DNA from 2 places in the Citrobacter sp. ANG330 genome. Region 2 is predicted to be linked to the other one. Evidence: predicted binding sites of a transcription regulator. Region 2 holds the regulator's gene; the other holds the start of a gene.

Region 1 (10,196 bases), on a different contig from region 2:
GCAGCCAGTTGCTGGCGGTCACGTAATTTTGGCAATACGCTGGCATGGGTGATGACCGTACAGTCGGCCTCGCCAGCCCACTCACCCAGTACATCAACCTGCCGCTCACTGAACAGCAGAATTAATGATGTCGAAAAGCCTTTTAGCTCCACTCGCAGCACTTTTCCCAGCAAACGCGCTCGCGCCGTTTTCAACGCTGGTGAACGATACAGGAAGGAATTAAGCAGACTTTCCATTCCTGCCGTCACTAAGGGTTTAAAAGGCATCCCCGTTCTCCTGTCAGAACTTATAGCCGCGATGCAGCGCAACCACACCCGCCGTCAGGTTGTAATAGTCGACGCTTTCAAACCCGGCGTCCTGCATCATCGCTTTCAATGTGTCCTGATCGGGGTGCATCCGGATGGATTCCGCCAGATAGCGGTAGCTGTCGGCATCATTGGCGACCATCGAACCAATACGCGGCAGAATATGGAAAGAGTAGGCATCGTACGCTTTGCTTAGCGGCTCGATAATCGGTTTAGAAAATTCCAGCACCAGCAGACGACCACCTGGTTTCAGGACTCGAAACATAGAGCGCAGGGCTTTGTCTTTGTCGGTGACGTTACGCAAACCGAAGGAAATGGTAATGCAGTCAAAGGTATTGTCCGGGAACGGCAGCGCTTCCGCATTGGCCTGAACGTATTCCACATTGCCAACCACGCCGATATTGCGCAGTTTCTCGCGACCCATTTTGAGCATTGAGTCATTGATGTCTGCCAGAATGACCTTGCCAGTCTCCCCGACCAGGCGAGAGAATTTAGCCGTCAGATCGCCGGTTCCCCCGGCTAAATCCAGCACTGTCTGACCACGGCGGACGCCGCTACAGTCGATGGTGAAGCGCTTCCACAAACGATGAATGCCAAAAGACATCAAATCATTCATGACATCATATTTTGATGCCACAGAATGAAAAACGTGGGCCACCATGTCCGCTTTATGTTCTTTAGCGACAGTCTGAAAACCAAAGTGCGTCGTTTCTTGTGAATTATCCACCATCTCAGTGCCTGCTCATCTGAAAATTGTTCAAGAAGTGTAACAGATTGGGGCGCATTGCCCTACCCTTCTGCCCGTCCCGGCTGCCCCAAACGGACTAATTCGATTGTTGCGCTATCCCGTCATCACCCGAATAAGACGTCTCTTCCTGCTCTTCGGGGACCGATCGCAATCGATACTCTTCATCCTGCGTCGTGGCCTGTTCTGCCAGTTCAGGATTGATCTCACGCTTAATTTCTACCCCTAAGCCGCGAAACGCTTCCGCCTGCGCCAATACGTTGCCACGCCCCGACGAGAGCTTTTTCATTGCCTGACGATAGTTATCCTGCGCTTTATCCAGACTCTGCCCAATGGAGGACATATCATCGACAAAGAGACGCATCTTGTCATAGAGCTTGCTTGCACGATCCGCAATCTGTTGTGCATTACGACTTTGATGCTCGTAGCGCCACAGATTCGCAATGGTCCGCAATGCCACCAGCAACGTCGTGGGACTGACCAGCATAATATTATTTTTCAGCGCCTCGGTAATCAGTTCGGGCTGTCTGTCGAGCGCTAACAGAAACGCAGGCTCGACAGGGATAAACATCAGCACATAGTCGAGCGTACGCAGCCCCGGAAGCTGTTGATAATCTTTACGCCCCAGCATGCGAATATGGTTCCGTACTGAGACAATGTGCTCCTGGAGCGCGCTTTCGCGGGCGTAATCGTCTTCCGCATTAAAATAGCGCTCATAGGCGACCAGCGTCATTTTGGCGTCGATCACCACATCTTTGCCCTGTGGCAAACGCACGATCACATCGGGTTGCATCCGCGAGCGATCGTTATTCTCGATGCTGACCTGGGTTTCGTACTCGTACCCTTCACGCAGTCCGGACGCCTCCAGCACACGGGTGAGTACAACTTCGCCCCAGTTCCCCTGCGTTTTATTGTCGCCTTTTAACGCACGCGTGAGGTTGACCGCTTCCTGGGCCATTTGCGCATTAAGCTGTTGCAGATTACGGATTTCATGTGCAAGGGTGTGACGTTCGCGCGCTTCCTGACCAAAGCTGTCCTGGACCTGGCGACGAAAGCCATCCAGTTGTTCACGCAGCGGCGTCAGCAGGCCGTTCAGACTCTGGCGGTTTTGTTCATCTACCCGGCGATTGCTCTGTTCAAAGATTCGGTTTGCCAGGTTTTCAAACTGTTCACTCAAACGCTGCTCGCTGTTGATCATCTGGCGGATTTTATCTTCCGCATGCTGCTGCGTGGCTTCCATCCGCGTGGTGACTTCACGCAGATCTGCTTCTAGTGAGGTGTTGATACTGCGCAGGCTACGTAATTCGTTATTGAGCAATTCACACTCATCGCGCCAGTGGTCGCTTTGGGCGAGCTGTTGTTTTGCAGCGCTTAATGCCGCAACCATCTCTTCACGTTCAGCGAATTGCTCGGCTTTCTGCTGCACATGCTGATAGCTGGCCAGCAGCCAGCCAAGCGCAATGCCCACCAGCGCAATAACCGCATAAATGATAATTGAGATATCCAAAATGCCTCCCGACGCCATACTCACCCGCACAAAAATAGAATTGTGCTGTATAAACGTCCAGTTTTAAAGAAGTTTCCTGCGAGGCACTACGCAAAATAAACGCATACAAGAAAAAGGCCGAACGCGTCGGCCTTTTACTGAAGAAGAAAGGATTAGATCAGACGACGTGCCGCTTCCACCACGATTTTCACCGCATGGCTTTCGGTTTGCTTCATCGTCTCAGCATTCGGGATCTCTTGCTGAGTACGGTTGACGATCACGCCCGCAACCATCCCGGCGCGCAGGCCCTGGCTTGCACACATGGTCAGTAGCGTAGCGGACTCCATTTCGTAGTTCATTACGCCCATTGACTGCCACTCTTCCATGGAGCCTTTGAAACGACGTACTACACGGCCGGAGAAGGTGTCGTAACGTTCCTGTCCTGGGTAGAAAGTATCAGACGAGGCGGTTACACCCACGTGAGTAGTGGCGCCAATGGATTTCGCCGCTTCAACCAGTGCGGTGGTACATTCAAAGTCAGCAACTGCCGGATATTCCATTGGCGCAAAGTGCAGGCTCGCGCCATCCAGACGGACGGACGCCGTGGTGACCAGAACATCGCCGACATTGATGTGCGGCTGAATGGCGCCGGTGGTGCCAATACGCAGGAAGGTACGAATGCCCAACTGCGCCAGTTCTTCCACAGCAATAGAGGTAGACGGACCGCCGATACCGGTCGAGCAGACGATGACGGCTTTGCCATCCAGTTCAGCACGCCAGGTAGTGAATTCACGGTGAGAGGCCAGTTTTACCGGCTTTTCCATCAGCGCGGCGATCTTTTCTACACGTTCCGGATCGCCAGGGACGATAGCCAGCGTAGCCCCTTGTAAATCGTTCTTGGTGAGGCCGAGATGAAAAACGTCAGACCTGGACATATAAAACTCCTCTGTGATTCGGTTTTTGTCAGAAGAAGCAAAAAGACACTTTACCGAAGGACTTAAGATATTTTCGTGACCATCATCACCATGGCGTAAATAAGTTGCATGGACTTACCAGCAAATAGTGATTCAAATCACACTAACAAGCCAATTTTCGCTTTCTTCGCACAAAAAGCGAGCCGTTTGAGGCAGTGTGAAATGTTAAAGGCTGTCTATAGTTAACAGTGCGCTATTTTTCTAAGGGTACGGAGAATACCATGACATCAACACAACAAACCGGTTTTGCACCTGCAGCATCCCCTGTTGCCGCTACCTCAGTTCATACTCCGGACGACGCCATTGTCGCGGGTGTGACGTCGATCCCTTCCCAGGGCGACGATATGCCGGCGTATCACGCGCGACCGAAACAGAGCGATGGCCCACTGCCAGTGGTCATTGTAGTGCAGGAAATCTTTGGCGTGCATGAACATATCCGCGATATATGCCGTCGTCTGGCGCTGGAAGGGTATCTGGCAATCGCACCAGAACTCTATTTCCGTGAGGGCGACCCGAATGATTTCGCGGATATTCCTACGCTGCTCAGCGGCCTTGTGGCAAAAGTGCCGGATTCCCAGGTGTTAGCCGATCTGGATCACGTCGCCAGTTGGGCGTCCCGTAACGGTGGCGATGTGCATCGCCTGATGATGACCGGTTTTTGTTGGGGCGGTCGCATCACCTGGCTCTATGCGGCGCATAACCCGCAGTTGAAAGCTGCTGTCGCGTGGTATGGGAAACTGATCGGCGATAAGACGCTGAATTCACCAAAGCATCCCGTTGATGTGGCCACCGACCTGAACGCTCCGGTACTGGGTCTGTATGGTGGGCAAGATAACAGTATTCCGCAGGAAAGCGTTGAGACTATGCGCCAGGCGCTACGCGCCGCTAACGCTACCGCGGAAATCGTCGTCTATCCCGATGCGGGTCATGCCTTCAATGCCGACTATCGCTCGAGCTATCACGAAGAATCTGCCAAAGACGGCTGGGAAAGAATGCTGGCCTGGTTTGCGCAGTACGGTGGCAAAAAAGCGTAAAAGCGAAAAGCCCGGGGGCGGCGACGCCTTACCGGGCCTGCGTGTCATCAAGCCTGACGCAGATTCTGCGCGGCTTTCACCATGTTCGCCAGCGCTGCCCGGGTCTCCGGCCAGCCGCGGGTTTTCAGACCACAGTCCGGGTTCACCCACAGACGTTCAGCCGGAATACGCTGCGCCGCTTTTTGTAACAGCGCCTCAATCCACTCTACGCTCGGGACGTTCGGCGAGTGAATGTCATACACGCCCGGTCCGATTTCGTTCGGGTAATCGAACTCTTCGAACGACTCCAGCAGTTCCATGTCGGAACGTGAGGTCTCAATGGTGATTACGTCGGCATCCAGTGCAGCAATAGAATCCATGATGTCGTTAAATTCGCAATAACACATGTGGGTGTGGATCTGGGTATCATCTTTCGCCACCGCCGCGTTGATGCGGAACGCTTCCACGCCCCAGGCCAGATAGGCCTCCCAGTCACTACGACGCAGCGGCAGCCCTTCGCGCAGTGCCGGTTCATCAATCTGAATAATTCCGATCCCTGCCGCTTCCAGATCCGCCACCTCATCACGCAGCGCCAGTGCGATCTGCTTTGCGATGGTTTCGCGGCTCACGTCTTCACGCGGGAAGGACCAGCAGAGAATGGTTACCGGGCCGGTCAGCATGCCTTTTACCGGTTTGTCGGTCAGTGACTGCGCATATTTTGCCCATTCAACGGTGATCGGCTCAGGACGGCTGATATCGCCAATCACCACCGGCGGTTTCACGCAGCGAGAGCCGTAACTTTGCACCCAACCATTCTGGGTGAAGACGAAACCATCCAGATGTTCGCCAAAGTATTCCACCATGTCGTTGCGTTCGGCTTCACCGTGGACCAGCACGTCCAGACCGAGACGTTCCTGCTCAACAATCGCCTGCTTAATATGCTCCGCGATGCCAGTGCGGTAGTTGTTAGCATCAAGCTGACCTTTTTTGAAGTCCAGACGCAGGCCGCGGATTTCAGTGGTCTGTGGGAAAGAACCGATAGTGGTTGTCGGCCATGCAGGCAGGTTGAAGCGCGCACGCTGAGCTTCAGCCCGCACCTCGTACGGGTTCGCCCGCTGGCTGTCCTGTGCAGTGATGGCTGCCAGACGTTTTTCCACTGCTGCATTGTGCACACGACTTGAGTGGCGACGCGCCTGAATCGGTGCGCTCCATTCGGCGATGGCGGCGGTATCGCCGCTGTTCAGCGCATCGCGCAGCAGGGTCAGTTCACCACACTTTTGCAGGGCGAAGGCAAACCAGCTCTTCACTTCCGCATCCAGACGCGTTTCAACGCTCAGGTCGATTGGGCTGTGCAGCAGTGAGCAAGATGAGGCGACCCACAGATCGCGAAGGCCGACGATATCTTTAATCTGGGCATATTTTTCTGTCAGATCGGCACGCCAGACGTTGCGTCCATTGACCAGCCCAGCAGACAGCAACCAGTCGGCCGGCAGGCGTTTGTGCAGCGCTGTCACGTCATCGTTACCGTGGACCAGGTCAACGTGGAGTCCCTGTACCGGCAGCGCGGCAATAGTATCAAGGTTAGGCGTCACACCTTCGAAATAAGTGGTCAGCAGCAGTTTCACCTGCCCGGAAAGCGCATCATAGGCCGGTTTGAACGCGTCCAGCCACGCCTGCGGCAGTTCCAGCACCAGTGCCGGTTCGTCGATCTGCACCCACTCGATGCCGCGTTTTGCCAGCTCCGCCAGCACCTGCTGGTAAACCGGCAGAATGTCGTTGAGCAGGCTCAGGCGATCGAACGACTCGCCCTTCACTTTGCCCAGCCACAGATAAGTCACCGGCCCCAACAACACAGGTTTTACCTTGTGACCCAGCGCCAGCGCTTCGTCCACTTCATCCAGCAGTTGGGTCCAGGTCAGTTTGAACTGCTGACCTTTGACGAACTCCGGCACCATGTAGTGATAGTTGGTGTTAAACCACTTGGTCATTTCCGCCGCCGCCGCAGGTTCACCGGTCGGCGCACGACCGCGGCCAATACGGAACAGCGTGTCGATATCAACGGAACCGTCTTTGTTCTGATGACGAGCCGGGACGTTTCCGAGCAGCAGGCTGGTGGTCAGAACATGGTCGTACCAGGCAAAATCGCCGACCGGCAGAAGATCGATACCCGCCTGTTTTTGCTGATCCCAGTGGCGCGCACGCAGTTCGCGTCCCACCGCCAGCAGTTCTTCACGGGTCGCATTGCCTGCCCAGTAGCTTTCTTGCGCTTTTTTCAGCTCGCGACGCAGGCCAACGCGAGGGAAACCGAGGGTGTGATTCAGTATTGTCATTTTACTTCCTCTAATTATATGTAAATCCTATGGATTTTTAATTTAGGGAAGGCGGCAAATTTGCTCATCCCCGGGAGCTTACATCAGTAAGTGACCAGGGTGGGGAAACGCAGCCAACGCACCATAAATTTAAAATACGAAGGATTTTGGACGTCTGGATGTTTACACATCCATATTTGACAGTTACTGTATATTCCTCAAGCGCAATTTGTTCATGCCGAAGTGAAGGACTTTCATGATCGAGATTAAACACCTGAAAACTCTCCAGGCGTTGCGGAATACCGGGTCACTGGCCGCCGCCGCGGCGACGTTGCATCAGACCCAATCCGCCCTGTCTCACCAGTTCAGCGATCTGGAACAGCGCCTTGGCTTTCGGCTGTTTATCCGGAAAAGTCAGCCGCTGCGTTTTACGCCGCAGGGCGAGATTCTGTTACAACTGGCAAGCCAGGTGCTGCCGCAGATCAGCCGCGCGCTGCAGGCCTGTAATGAACCGCAGCAGACCCGCCTGCGCATCGCCATTGAATGTCACAGCTGTATTCAGTGGCTGACCCCGGCGCTGGAAAATTTCCGGGCAAACTGGCCGCAGGTAGAGATGGATTTCAAATCCGGCGTAACCTTTGATCCTCAGCCTGCGTTACAGCAGGACGAACTGGATCTGGTGATGACGTCTGACATTCTGCCGCGCAGCGGGCTGCACTATTCGCCGATGTTTGATTTTGAAGTCCGGCTGGTGCTGGCCCCCGAACATCCGCTGAGCAGCAAGACGCAGATCACGCCGGAAGATTTAGCCAGCGAAACGCTGCTGATCTATCCGGTACAGCGCAGTCGCCTGGATGTCTGGCGGCATTTTCTTCAGCCAGCAGGTATCAGTCCGTCTCTGAAAAGCGTGGATAATACGCTGCTGTTGATTCAGATGGTGGCTGCAAATATGGGTATTGCCGCCCTGCCGCATTGGGTTGTAGAGAGTTTTGAACGCCAGGGTCTGGTGGTCACCAGAACCCTGGGTGATGGCCTGTGGAGCCGCCTGTATGCCGCCGTGCGTGACGGTGAGCAGCGCCAGCCGGTGACGGAAGCGTTTATTCGATCGGCGCGCAATCACGCCTGCGATCATCTGCCGTTTGTACGGAGCGCGGAGCGACCCACTTTCGATGTACCCACAGTGAAGCCAGTATCACCAGCGCGCCTGTGATAAAGCTCGGCCAGTGGGGTTGTTGGTGCCAGATCGCCAGATTAACCAGCAGTCCCGCCGGTACATGCATGTTATTCATAATGCCCAGCGTGCCCGCATCGACCTGCGTGGCGCCGTAATTCCACATAAAGTAGCCGATCCCTGAAGCCGCAACGCCAAGGAACACCAGAATGCTCCACTGGAGTGGGGTTTCAGGCATTTTCTGCACATTGCCCAGCATGAACCAGGCAACGACTGCCACCAGAAACGCGCCGAGGTAAAACCATGCAAACGCGTTATGCTGCGGCATCGGGCGGGTCTCCATCAAACGTTTATACCCCACCATCCCGATGGCAAAACTGATGTTGGAAAGTTGCACCAGCAGCAGGCCCGTCCAGAAGTGATCGGTCACCTGATCATAGCGAATGATGCCGGCGCCAATCACCGCCAGCAACGCGCTGAACGCATACCCCCAGCGCAGCCGCCGCTGACTCATCACATCGTAAATTAACGTGATATAGAGCGGTGTCAGCACGGTAAACAACAGCAGCTCAGAGACGGTCAGGTAGAGATAAGCGTGGAAACTCAGCATATACATGACGCCAAGCTGCATCGCGCCCACCAGCATATACAGTCCAATCGTTTTCAGGCTGTGCCCACGGGTACGCAGGAAAGGCAGGAATACCAATGCCGCCAGGCCGACCCGAACCAGCACCGCAAAATAGCTGTCGACGTGCCCGGCGAGGTATTCGCCAAACAAACTGAAGGAGAAGGCCCACAGGATCGTGGTAATGATGAGTAACGCCACAATGGATATCTCTTAGAACAAGGAGTATCCATTGTAGCGGAGAGTCAGGTTGACAACTGACTAATTAACAAACACTCGTCTTAGCGTAAAAAGAGATCGCGAAGATAGTGTGGCACCGCATTGTCGGCGTTGATGCCAATCACTTCCAGTTCCGGATGCAAATCCTTCAGACGCTGGTGCGCATTGCCCATAATGCAACCTTTACCCGCCATCGACAGCATCTCAGCATCGTTCATGCCGTCACCAAAGGCGATGCAGTCTTTGAGGCTGTAGCCCATGGCTTTCGCAACCGCCTCCAGCGCATGGCCTTTTGAAACGCCGCCCGCCATCACTTCCAGGCAGGTGAGCGTGGAGAAACTGACATTCACGCGATCGCCCCAGCGTGCATTAATTGCCTGCTCCAGCGGCAGCAGCGCCTCGTGAGATTCGCAGGTAAAGAATACTTTACTGACGCCTTCCGGCTCCAGCAGACCCGGTTCAAACAAGGAGTAGTGAAACACCGCCTCTTTGAAGAAACGCATTTCATCCGGGCGATGGCGGTTCATAAACCATTCGTCATCACGATAGACGTTGGTCACGATATCCGGGTTGGCGTTCACCATGCCAAACAGATCGCTGGCAATATCGCGATCCAGATTGTGGGTAAACACCAGATTTCCGTCCATATCATGCACCCGCGCCCCGTTAGAGGTGATCATGTAAGACTTGATCTCCAGGTTATCGCGGATCTGTCCCACATCAATATGGTGACGGCCGGTCGCAAAGACGAAGTTAACGCCACGAGCAGTCAACAGTTTCAACGTCTCTTTCGCGTACGGGGACAGGGTATGGTCGGGAGAAAGCAGAGTGCCATCTAAATCAGACGCAACGACCTGATACATATAAAAATTCAACCTCTAAGCAAAGCGGTTTCCGCTGATGAGTTATGCTTGTTGAAAAAATCAACAATTGCGTGAAGCGCGACTGAGCGCATAGCGTCCTTTTCAAAAAGGATCTCATGGTAAGCGCCTTCAATGACCAGCGGATGACCCCCTTCGACAGGATGGCCCGCTGCGGCGCGGAGTTCACAAAAACGATCGTGCATGCGGTTATCCACTACACGCTCTTCTTCTGCCTGAATCAACAGCGTGGGCGTAGCATCATCGCCAGCGCCCGCCAGTACCTGCTCAGCGGCCAGTATGCCTTCCCGCACCCAATGATACGTCGGGCCACCAACGCGCAACTGCGGTTCATCGGCATAAAAACGTAAATTACGCCGATAGCGCTGCCGGCTATGGGTTAATAAATTCATGCCAAACGGCAATGCCCGCCAGCGTCCAGTCCCGATTGCATACCCTTCCCGAATCCGCGGATACTCTTCAGCCCAG
Region 2 (10,196 bases):
CGCTGCGGTGCAGTGAAGGAAGAGTGTGCGGAAGGCGTGGAAGACATTATGCATACGCTGGCGGCGAAGATGGGATTTGCCCTGCGCCACAATGTGATTGAAGCACATGGATTATGTTCAGCGTGCGTGGAAGTTGAGGCTTGTCGTCACCCTGACGAGTGTCAGCACGATCATACCATTCAGGTGAAAAAGAAACCGCGCTAACAATCTGAGCGGCAAACGCTGCCGCTCAAAGCATTAAAGCAAACAGTGGGGAGTACATCCTTGTACTTTTCGGGCAGGAGTCGATTTACCAGCGGTAGTCGTTACGGGTTTCCCAGTCACCGACCTCTTTTTCCGCCTGATCTTTTGCGTAGCCGTAACGTTCCTGGATTTTACCTACCAGTTGGTCACGTTTACCTTCAATGACCGTCATATCATCGTCGGTCAGTTTGCCCCATTGCTCTTTCACTTTACCTTTGAGTTGCTTCCAGTTACCACCGGCTTCGTCTTTATTCATCATAAAGTCCTCTTCATTAGGTTGTGAATAGCGAGTCTGTATCATCCAACGTCGTTACGTTTTCTGCTGGACGTGATATTAAGTGTAGTCAGGGATTCTGGGTTCGATTCACTATTCAGAATTTTTAACCGTTACGCTGCCGAAAACCAGGTGCCGTTTCGCCAGTGGCGCCGCCAGATGAAGGCTAAAGAGAGGCCACGCAGCGCCAGAAATACCGCCAGCGCCAGCCACAAACCATGATTCCCCAGCGCGGGTAACGCCAATAGCGTCAGCGCAAATCCGGCAGCAGCTACCGCCATGCTGTTGCGCATTTCAGCCGCCCGCGTGGCACCGATAAACATGCCATCCAGCAGATAGCACCAGACGCCGACCAGAGGCAAAATCACCTGCCAGAGCAGATAGCGATCGGCCAGTTGCTGGATTTGCGGCAGTGAGGTGAGCAACGCGACAATCTGTTCGCCCGCCAGCAGATAGACCAGTGAAAACAGGAGCGCCACAATGCCGGACTGGCGGCACGCCGCCCGCCAGACTTCCAGTAACTGACTGCCGTCGCGAGCGCCATAAGCCTGGCCGGAATGCGCTTCCACGGCGTAGGCAAAGCCATCCAATGCATAAGCCGTAAACGTCAGCAACGTCATGAGCACGGCGTTGACGGCGATGATATCGCTGCCAAGCCTTGCGCCAAGTACAGTGATAGCGCCAAAGCAGAGTTGCAGAAGCAACGAACGCAGCATGATGTCGCGATTGAGCGCCAGAAGCCGGCGAATATTCCCGCGCCAGGCCTGTTTGAGCATGGAAAATGAAACACCGCGCAGACGCAGCACCTTACGTACCATCAACAGACCGATCAGCAACGTCGCATATTCTGCGATCACCGTTGCCAGTGCGGCCCCTTGCACGTTCATGTGCAGCCCCATCACCAGCCAGAGATCGAGCACAATGTTCAGGATATTGCCAACAACCAGCAGGATCACCGGCGCACGCGCATACTGTACGCCCAGTAACCAGCCGAGCAGGACCAGATTCGCCAGCGAGGCTGGAGCGCTCAGCCAGCGAATCGCCAGAAACCGCCGGGCCTGCTCCAGCACCGCTTCACTACCGCCGACAATGTGCAGCGCCAGGTCAATAATCGGCGTGCGAAACAGTGCAATCAAGGCTCCCGCGCCCAGCGCCAGAATCAGCGGTTGTACCAGCGCACGCGCCAGCGCCTGAGGATCCTTCGCACCGAACGCCTGCGCCGTCAGTCCGGTAGTGCTCATGCGTAAAAAGAGCAACAGCATGAACAGAAAACTGGTTGCGGTTGCGCCTACTGCCACACCGCCGAGATAGACGGGGCTGTCCAGATGTCCAATGACCGCCGTATCCACCAGTCCCAGCAACGGAACCGTAATATTGGAGAAAATCATGGGTAAGGCGAGGCGCCAGAGTGCTTTGTCAGCAGAAGCAAAAAACGGCATGGAGACGAGCCTGAGAAGAGGTCATAACGAGAGTGGTGAGAGTGCCGGATAACGGCGTAAACGCCTTATCCGGCCTACAGAAATACTACAGCCATTCACCATTACGGATGACGCCAACGGCCAATCCTTCGATGGTAAAATTCTGTTCGCGAAGGTCAACCAGGATCGGTTTAAATTCGCTGTTTTCGGGCAGCAGTTCTACTTTATTGCCCTGTTTTTTCAGGCGCTTGACCGTCACTTCGTCATCGATACGCGCCACCACCACCTGGCCGTTACGCACGTCCTGGGTTTTGTGTACCGCCAGCAAATCGCCATCCATAATGCCGATGTCTTTCATCGACATTCCGCTGACGCGCAGCAGGAAATCGGCATTCGGCTTAAACAGCGACGGATCAACCTGATAATGGCCTTCGATGTGCTGCTGTGCCAGCAGCGGTTCACCCGCCGCTACGCGACCGATGAGCGGTAAGCCCTCTTCTTCTTCCTGCAACAGTCGAATGCCGCGTGAAGCGCCAGAGACGATTTCAATCGCACCTTTACGCGCCAGCGCTTTCAGGTGTTCTTCAGCCGCGTTTGGGGAACGGAACCCCAAACGCTGCGCGATCTCCGCACGCGTCGGTGGCATACCTGTCTGGCTGATGTGATCCCGAATGAGATCAAACACCTCTTGTTGCCTGGCCGTTAACGCTTTCATTCCGCCCCCTGGGTGTATATACAGTTATGCTGTGAGTATATACAGCTAAAGGTGATTTTGGAACCACAAACTGCACATTCAACAGCAGATTTAACCGGTTATGGAATCAGGGTCGAAAAACCTTAGCGAAAATGTGACCACAGCAGGAGACCCCAGGTGATCAACGCCACAATGATTGAGAGCAGCACCGCAGCCGATCCCATATCTTTAGCGCGACCAGAGAGCTCGTGATAATCAGAGCCGATACGGTCCACCACGGCCTCAATGGCGCTGTTGAGAATTTCAACAATCATGACCAGCATGACGGAGCCTATCAGCAGTACGCGCGTAATGGCATCCACATCCAGCCAGCAGGCGACCGCCACGGCCAACAACACCGCTATGCTTTCCTGACGGAACGCCGCCTCGTTAATCCACGCGGCGCGAAAACCTTTCCAGGAATAGCCTGCCGCTTTGATAATTCGGGTGAATCCAGTGGTATTATTAGCCATTAAAAGAACCTTTTTACATTATTGGCGTCAATGACATTGTCTTGTTAACTCATGTGATTCGAGTAACGGCAACGCGGCGCGAAGTATGACGGGATACACCAGAAATTCACATGACTTTCTGATATCCTTGCATCGCAATTGCATTATTAACCAGAGGCTTTACATCGTTTATGTCCGGCTGGCCACGAATTTACTACAAAATCCTGAATTTACCATTAAGCGTACTGGTAAAAAGTAAGTCTATTCCGGCAGATCCTGCCCCGGAATTGGGACTCGATACCTCTCGTCCAATTATGTACGTTTTACCGTACAACTCCAAAGCGGACTTGCTGACCCTGCGAGCGCAATGTCTGGCGCACGATCTCCCCGACCCGTTAGAGCCGCTGGAGATCGATGGCACACAGTTGCCGCGCTATGTGTTCATTCACGGCGGTCCGCGTGTCTTCACTTATTACACGCCGAAAGAAGAGTCCATCAAGCTGTTCCATAACTATCTCGACCTGCACCGCAGCAACCCGGATCTGGATGTGCAAATGGTGCCGGTATCGGTGATGTTTGGACGCTCTCCGGGCCGTGAAAAAGGTGAAGTGAACCCGCCGCTGCGCATGCTTAACGGCATACAGAAGTTCTTTGCCGTCTCCTGGCTTGGCCGCGACAGCTTTGTCCGCTTCTCGCCTTCCGTCTCTCTGCGCCGAATGGCCGATGAGCACGGCACGGATAAAACCATCGCGCAGAAACTGGCGCGCGTGGCGCGTATGCACTTCGCCCGTCAGCGCCTGGCCGCTGTGGGGCCGCGCCTGCCTGCGCGTCAGGATCTCTTCAACAAGCTGCTGGCGTCCAAAGCAATTGCCCGTGCGGTAGAAGATGAAGCGCGCAGCAAAAAAATCTCCCATGAAAAGGCGCAGCAAAACGCGATTGCGCTGATGGAAGAGATCGCCGCCAACTTCTCTTACGAGATGATTCGCCTGACCGACCGTATTCTGGGCTTCACCTGGAACCGGCTGTATCAGGGGATTAACGTTCACAACGCGGAGCGCGTCCGGCAACTGGCGCACGACGGGCACGAAATTGTCTATGTGCCCTGCCACCGCAGCCATATGGACTATCTGCTGCTTTCGTACGTGTTATACCACCAGGGGCTGGTGCCGCCGCACATCGCTGCAGGTATCAACCTGAACTTCTGGCCGGCAGGTCCGATCTTCCGCCGCCTGGGCGCCTTCTTTATTCGTCGTACCTTTAAGGGCAATAAGCTCTATTCCACGGTTTTCCGTGAGTATCTGGGCGAACTGTTCAGTCGTGGCTACTCGGTTGAATACTTTGTCGAAGGCGGGCGTTCCCGTACCGGTCGTCTGCTGGATCCGAAAACCGGCACGCTGTCGATGACCATTCAGGCGATGTTGCGCGGCGGCACCCGTCCGATCACCCTGGTGCCGATTTACATCGGTTACGAACACGTGATGGAAGTGGGAACCTATGCCAAAGAGCTGCGCGGCGCGACTAAAGAGAAAGAAAGCCTGCCGCAGATGCTGCGTGGCCTGAGCAAGCTGCGTAATCTCGGCCAGGGCTACGTTAACTTTGGCGAGCCGATGCCGCTGATGACGTACCTGAATCACCACGTGCCGGAGTGGCGCGAGTCAATCGATCCTATCGAAGCAATACGTCCGGCCTGGCTGACGCCAACGGTAAACGGGATTGCAGCAGAGCTGATGGTGCGTATTAACAACGCGGGTGCGGCGAACGCCATGAACCTGTGTTGCACCGCGCTGTTAGCCTCTCGCCAGCGTTCGCTGACCCGCGAGCAGTTGACGGAACAACTCAACTGCTATTTGGATCTGATGCGCAATGTGCCGTATTCCACCGACTCCACGGTCCCATCTGTCAGCGCCAGCGATCTTATCGATCATGCGCTACAAATGAACAAGTTTGAAGTCGAGAAGGATACCATTGGCGATATCATCATTCTGCCGCGCGAGCAGGCGGTTCTGATGACCTACTATCGCAATAACATCGCGCATATGCTGGTGCTGCCGTCACTGATGGCGGCGATCGTCACCCAGCATCGTCATATTTCCCGCGAAGCGTTACTGGAACACGTTGACGTGCTGTATCCGATGCTGAAAGCCGAGCTATTCCTGCGCTGGGAGCGCGATGAACTGGCTGGCGTGATTGATGCCCTGGCAGCAGAGATGCAGCGTCAGGGGCTGATAACGGTTCAGGATGCAGAACTGCATATCAACCCGGCTCATTCCCGTACGCTGCAACTGCTGGCCGCAGGGGCGCGCGAAACACTGCAGCGTTATGCCATCACCTTCTGGCTGCTGAGCGCCAACCCGTCGATTAACCGCGGGACGCTGGAGAAAGAGAGCCGCACCGTGGCGCAGCGTCTGTCCGTGTTGCACGGCATTAACGCACCGGAATTCTTCGACAAGGCGGTGTTCAGCTCACTGGTGCTGACCCTGCGTGACGAGGGTTACATCAGCGATACCGGCAATGCGGAGCCGGGCGAAACGATGAAGGTGTATCAGATGCTGGCGGAACTGATCACGTCGGATGTACGCCTCACCATCGAGAGCGCAACGCAGAGCGAGTAATGCAGAGAAAAGCCGGTCAAGATGACCGGCTTTTTTATGTCAGATTGCCGGATGGCGGCGTTCCGCCTGATCCGGCCTACAGTTTGGTAAGCGCAGCGCCATCGGGCAAGATGCTTTATAAATGCCAGTAACTCATCGCCAGACCGATAAACAACACCAGCCCGACGTAGTTATTATTCATAAACGCTTTAAAGCAGGCTTCGCGCTCGCGGTTGGCAATCAGTTTCTGTTGATAAACAAACAGCGCGCCAGCGACCAGCACAGACCAGTAATAACCCAGCCCCAGACCATTCAGCCAGCCGATCAGCGCCATCAGCGCCATCACGCCCACCTGTAAAATACCGATGATCAGCTTGTCATGTTCGCCAAACAGAATGGCGGTCGATTTAATGCCGATTTTCAGATCGTCATCGCGGTCAACCATCGCGTATTGGGTATCGTAGGCCACCGCCCACAGAATGTTTGCCAGGAACATCAGCCAGCAGCTCAACGGCACCGACTCACTCACCGCCGCAAAGGCCATCGGGATTGACCAGCCAAACGCCGCCCCCAGCACCACCTGCGGCAGGTGGGTGTAACGCTTCATAAACGGATAGACCCACGCCAGAGCCAGTGCTGCAACCGACAGCAATATGGTCATGGTGTTGAGCGTTAATACCAGCAGAAAAGCGAGCAGTACCAGCACCACAAACAGTGTCCGGGCCTCTTTTTCCGTCACCGCGCCGCTGGGCAACGGGCGGTTCGCCGTGCGTTTAACATGCCCGTCGAATTTGCGATCGGCATAGTCATTGACCACGCACCCAGCGGCACGCATCAGCCAGACTCCAGCGACAAACACCGCCAGAATCCACAGTTGGGGGACGCCAGGGGTTGCCACCCATAACGCCCACAGCGTTGGCCAGAGCAACAACAAGGCGCCGATGGGCTTATCCGTACGCATCAAGCGGTGAAACGCCAGTAGCTTATTCTGCGTCAGACTCCACTCCATTTTATTTTCCTCTTAGTACAACGGCGATGCAGGTAAAAACAGTTCGGTCAGCATCAGCGGCTTACCGCTCAAACGTAGTCGGGAACGGCGTCCCCACAGTCCCGCATCACAACCAATCTCAATAAAATCTCGGGTCAACGTCGATGATGTAAACAGATAACGCCCCAGCGGGGTCTTGCCCAAATTTTGTAAGGCAAGTTCGGGGCCAGACAGCGTGGATTCAGGCACCACGGTTCGTCCGGCTAACCAGGGTTCACTATCGGCACAGAGCAAGATTTCGCGCAGCCAGTAGCGGGATTCTTTTGGCAGTCGCGTTAGCTCTTCCACCACGTCGTTTTGACCGACAAAACCTTCCCTGATCAGTGTCACAGTGACCCGTTTTCCCTGCTGCTCAAAACGTTTTGTCATGGAATCTTCCAGTAGCAGCCAGTCGAGCTGTTCTGGGTCCAGAGCGGGGATCTCTTCAAAATAGCGCAGCGCACGCAGTTGCGTTAACGCGGGGTGTGACATGCCTGACTCTCCGTTTCATAACTGAAAGGCATTGTATCGCAGAAAAGTGCTTACGGGAGATGGAAACATAATTAAGTGATCTGTTGCGCAACAGAAACGTAACAAATCGCAGGAAATGCTAAAAAAAAGGTGCGCCAGAAGACGCACCAGTTGTTGCAAATCAGCAATGTGGGGAGAAGATTACCCCTTGCCTTTTACACTGCTGATAAAGGTGGAACGGGCAGATGTCGATCCCAGACGTTCAGCTTCATCAAGCAGTTTCAGCGCTTTATCAACGTCGCCTTTGGCGACGGCGTCTTTAATCGCTTTGTTAAAGTAGCTTTCGGTGTCGTTCAACATCGGCTCGCTTTTCTTCGCGGGCGCAGGTGCCGCCACCGGCGCAGCAACCGGTGCCGCGTAGGTCGGTGCAGGTGCGGCAGTGTTACCCACCGTCACCGGACCCGGGCCGGAAGAACCAAACAGTGGCCCTACCAGCACGCTGGAACTGCTGTTGGTTTTCACTTTCAGCTTCAGCAGGCCGTCGGTGGTATGGCGGGCGATCGGGTCCGGGATATCCGGCACGGAGTTACCCACGCCTTTGGCATAGGCTTTCGCCGGATCGAGCAGTTTGGTGGTCTGCTGGAGATCTTTCTCGGTCGTAAAGACCAGAACATAGAGCTTCTGCTGCCCCAGCGCTGGCGTCAGGCGCATCACCCCTTCCAGACGATCCGCGCTCATTACGCCCGGCTCCTGGTAGGTGAAATAGCTGCTGGGGAAGAAGGCAGAAGGCGTCATGTTCTGATCGAGAATCAGGACGTTGGGCGCAAACACACTGGTTTGTTTGTTCACTTCACTGGAAAGCGTAATGTTCAATTCGCCGATATTCGCCGGTACGCTGTACGCGGCGACAGGCCCGGAAATGCCAGCCACGTCAAGACGCTGACCGCCGGTAGAAAGCTGTGTAGTTTGCGTGTTGGACTGGTCAACCGGCGTCCAGGTTAACTGCTGGAGGGCCGCCGTCGGAATCGTCGGTGCGGCGCTGGTATTCTGTGGAACGTAATTCACGTCAGCCAGGCTGATGCCCGGCGCACTGGCAAATAACCCTGCGGATAAACAAAGGGCGACGAGACTTTTCTTCATTTTCATTGTTATCACCTCAGAAAGCATGGGTTCAGCGGTGGCCAGGCAATAGCGCGCTAAACCAGATGATGCCGGATGGCGGCGGACACCTTATCCGGCCTACAAACGGGTGCAGTAGGCCCGATAAGCTTGCGCCATCGGACATTGCAGCAGTTTGGGAGGGGCTTACGCCCCTCGCAACGTCAGGTTAGTGCCGGATTACCACCAGATTTCCATCTGAGCACCGAAGGACCACTCATCGTTGTCGCCACGGCTGTAGGTGCGCGCGCTGGTATCGCTATAGGCGATGCCGTTGTCGTAACCCCATTTCTCATCCCACTTCGCGTAGGTGGCGAAAACACGAATAGCCGGGCGGGACCAGATGCTGTCGCCAGCCTGCCACTGTTGTGCCAGAGTGATTTTGTACTGGTTGTTGGTGTCGTCAGTACGCTGAGACTTCACGTTGTCGTAGCCGATTTCCATCAGGGTGCTCATGATCGGTGTCCATTTGAACATCGGACGCACACCGACGGTGTACCAGGTTGAACCGTTGTTATCGTCACGGTCGATATCCTGATACATACCGACGTACATCAGGTCCCAACGGTCGCCCAGAGAGATAGCACCGTGGTCGAGGATACGCACCAGACTACCGTTGTTGTTGATTTCGTTGTTAACGACGCCAATTTCCGTATCAGGGTTGTAGCTGTTGCCCGTGAAGGAGCCTTGTGGGATCCCTTTACCCTGAGTGGTCATCGCGTCAGTGGCGTACTGAACCACAAACTTGTTGTAGCCTTTCAGCATGCTCTGCGTGTGTTCAGCGGTGAACATCCAGCCGTCTTTAGTGGCGCCGTCGGCATAGCTGTAACCGTCAGTTTTGTTCGCACGACCATAGTCAACACCCAGCTCCAGCACGCCGTCCGGGTTGGTTTCCAGACCGGCTAAACGCACGTCGAAAACGTCGTTCGCCGTGTCTTTGTAACGGCTATAGATATCATTGCTGCTAAAGATGTACGAGCCGCCCGCTTCCTGAGAACGGGTGGCAGCCAGAGACAGCTTGCCGAATCCCAGGTCGATGTTTTCGATACCGGCACCAGGACCTGAAATATCCCAGTAGTAGAAGTCGATCATATGGACGTCATGACGCTGATAGAAGCGCTTACCTGCCCAGATGGTGGAGCCCGGCAGCCAGTCGATCAGGTTTTTACCCTGGACGTTCGCTTCACGGAATGCCGGGTCGGTGGCTTCCCAGTCATTCTGCTGGGCAACAGAGTAGGCAACGTTAGTGTCAAAATAGAAGCTCTTATCGCCCTCTTTCCAGACTTCCTGGCCCAGTTTAATTTCTGCGTAAGTTTCACATTCGTTACCCAGACGGTACTTACTTTGAGCACCGGTCGCCTGGAAACATTGTTGTTCGCCGCCACTACCCGTCCAGCCGATACCGGAACGAGCATAACCATGGAAATCTACGGCCATTGCCTGAACAGACATAATGCCTGCTGCGACGGCAACCGCCAGAGGGAGTTTGCGCAGAGTAATCATCATTCTATCTCCTGAGATCATTGCTTTTCTTTGAACGCTTCACCGTAGGGCTTTGCGCTTTTTTTTAATGGAACACCTTAAACGCCTGGCTCTTTATGCAACCGACGACATGCAGTGCCATCCTCACGAAACAGATGACAACGTTCTGGCGGCAGGCCAATAGCGAATGTGGCGCCCTCTTCTACCAACACCACGTCGTTCTGGCGGTACACCAGGTTTTGACGCAGGGCGGGGATCTGGATATGAATCTGTGTTTCGTGACCAAGCTGTTCGACGACCTGAACCTCGCCTTCCAGCGTGACATCGGCGATATCGCTGGGCAGCAG

What was found. Region 2 encodes LexA, which represses DNA repair genes until DNA is damaged. Its sites were predicted from a motif close to TNCTGTATGTACATACAGNA; they were not measured.
Region 1: a site for LexA is predicted at 2,601-2,620, ahead of rmuC (DNA recombination protein RmuC). Genes of this name have one in related genera too.

The regions. Positions count from the first base shown of each region.
Region 1 is NZ_JASJUI010000015.1:15,236-25,431, forward strand. Features, by position in the region: gene ubiJ (ubiquinone biosynthesis protein UbiJ) at 1-266, opposite strand, end outside; gene ubiE (bifunctional demethylmenaquinone methyltransferase/2-methoxy-6-polyprenyl-1,4-benzoquinol methylase UbiE) at 280-1,035, opposite strand; gene rmuC (DNA recombination protein RmuC) at 1,130-2,557, opposite strand; gene udp (uridine phosphorylase) at 2,710-3,471, opposite strand; gene QNN88_RS21720 (dienelactone hydrolase family protein) at 3,732-4,544, shown strand; gene metE (5-methyltetrahydropteroyltriglutamate--homocysteine S-methyltransferase) at 4,592-6,853, opposite strand; gene metR (HTH-type transcriptional regulator MetR) at 7,089-8,042, shown strand; gene bioP (biotin transporter) at 7,930-8,829, opposite strand; gene yigL (sugar/pyridoxal phosphate phosphatase YigL) at 8,910-9,710, opposite strand; gene pldB (lysophospholipase L2) at 9,719-10,196, opposite strand, start outside.
Region 2 is NZ_JASJUI010000009.1:52,200-62,395, reverse strand. Features, by position in the region: gene zur (zinc uptake transcriptional repressor Zur) at 1-204, shown strand, start outside; gene QNN88_RS18065 (CsbD family protein) at 290-499, opposite strand; gene dinF (MATE family efflux transporter DinF) at 631-1,956, opposite strand; gene lexA (transcriptional repressor LexA) at 2,042-2,650, opposite strand; gene QNN88_RS18050 (diacylglycerol kinase) at 2,773-3,141, opposite strand; gene plsB (glycerol-3-phosphate 1-O-acyltransferase PlsB) at 3,312-5,732, shown strand; gene ubiA (4-hydroxybenzoate octaprenyltransferase) at 5,848-6,720, opposite strand; gene ubiC (chorismate lyase) at 6,733-7,230, opposite strand; gene malM (maltose operon protein MalM) at 7,411-8,355, opposite strand; gene QNN88_RS18025 (maltoporin) at 8,548-9,873, opposite strand; gene malK (maltose/maltodextrin ABC transporter ATP-binding protein MalK) at 9,948-10,196, opposite strand, start outside.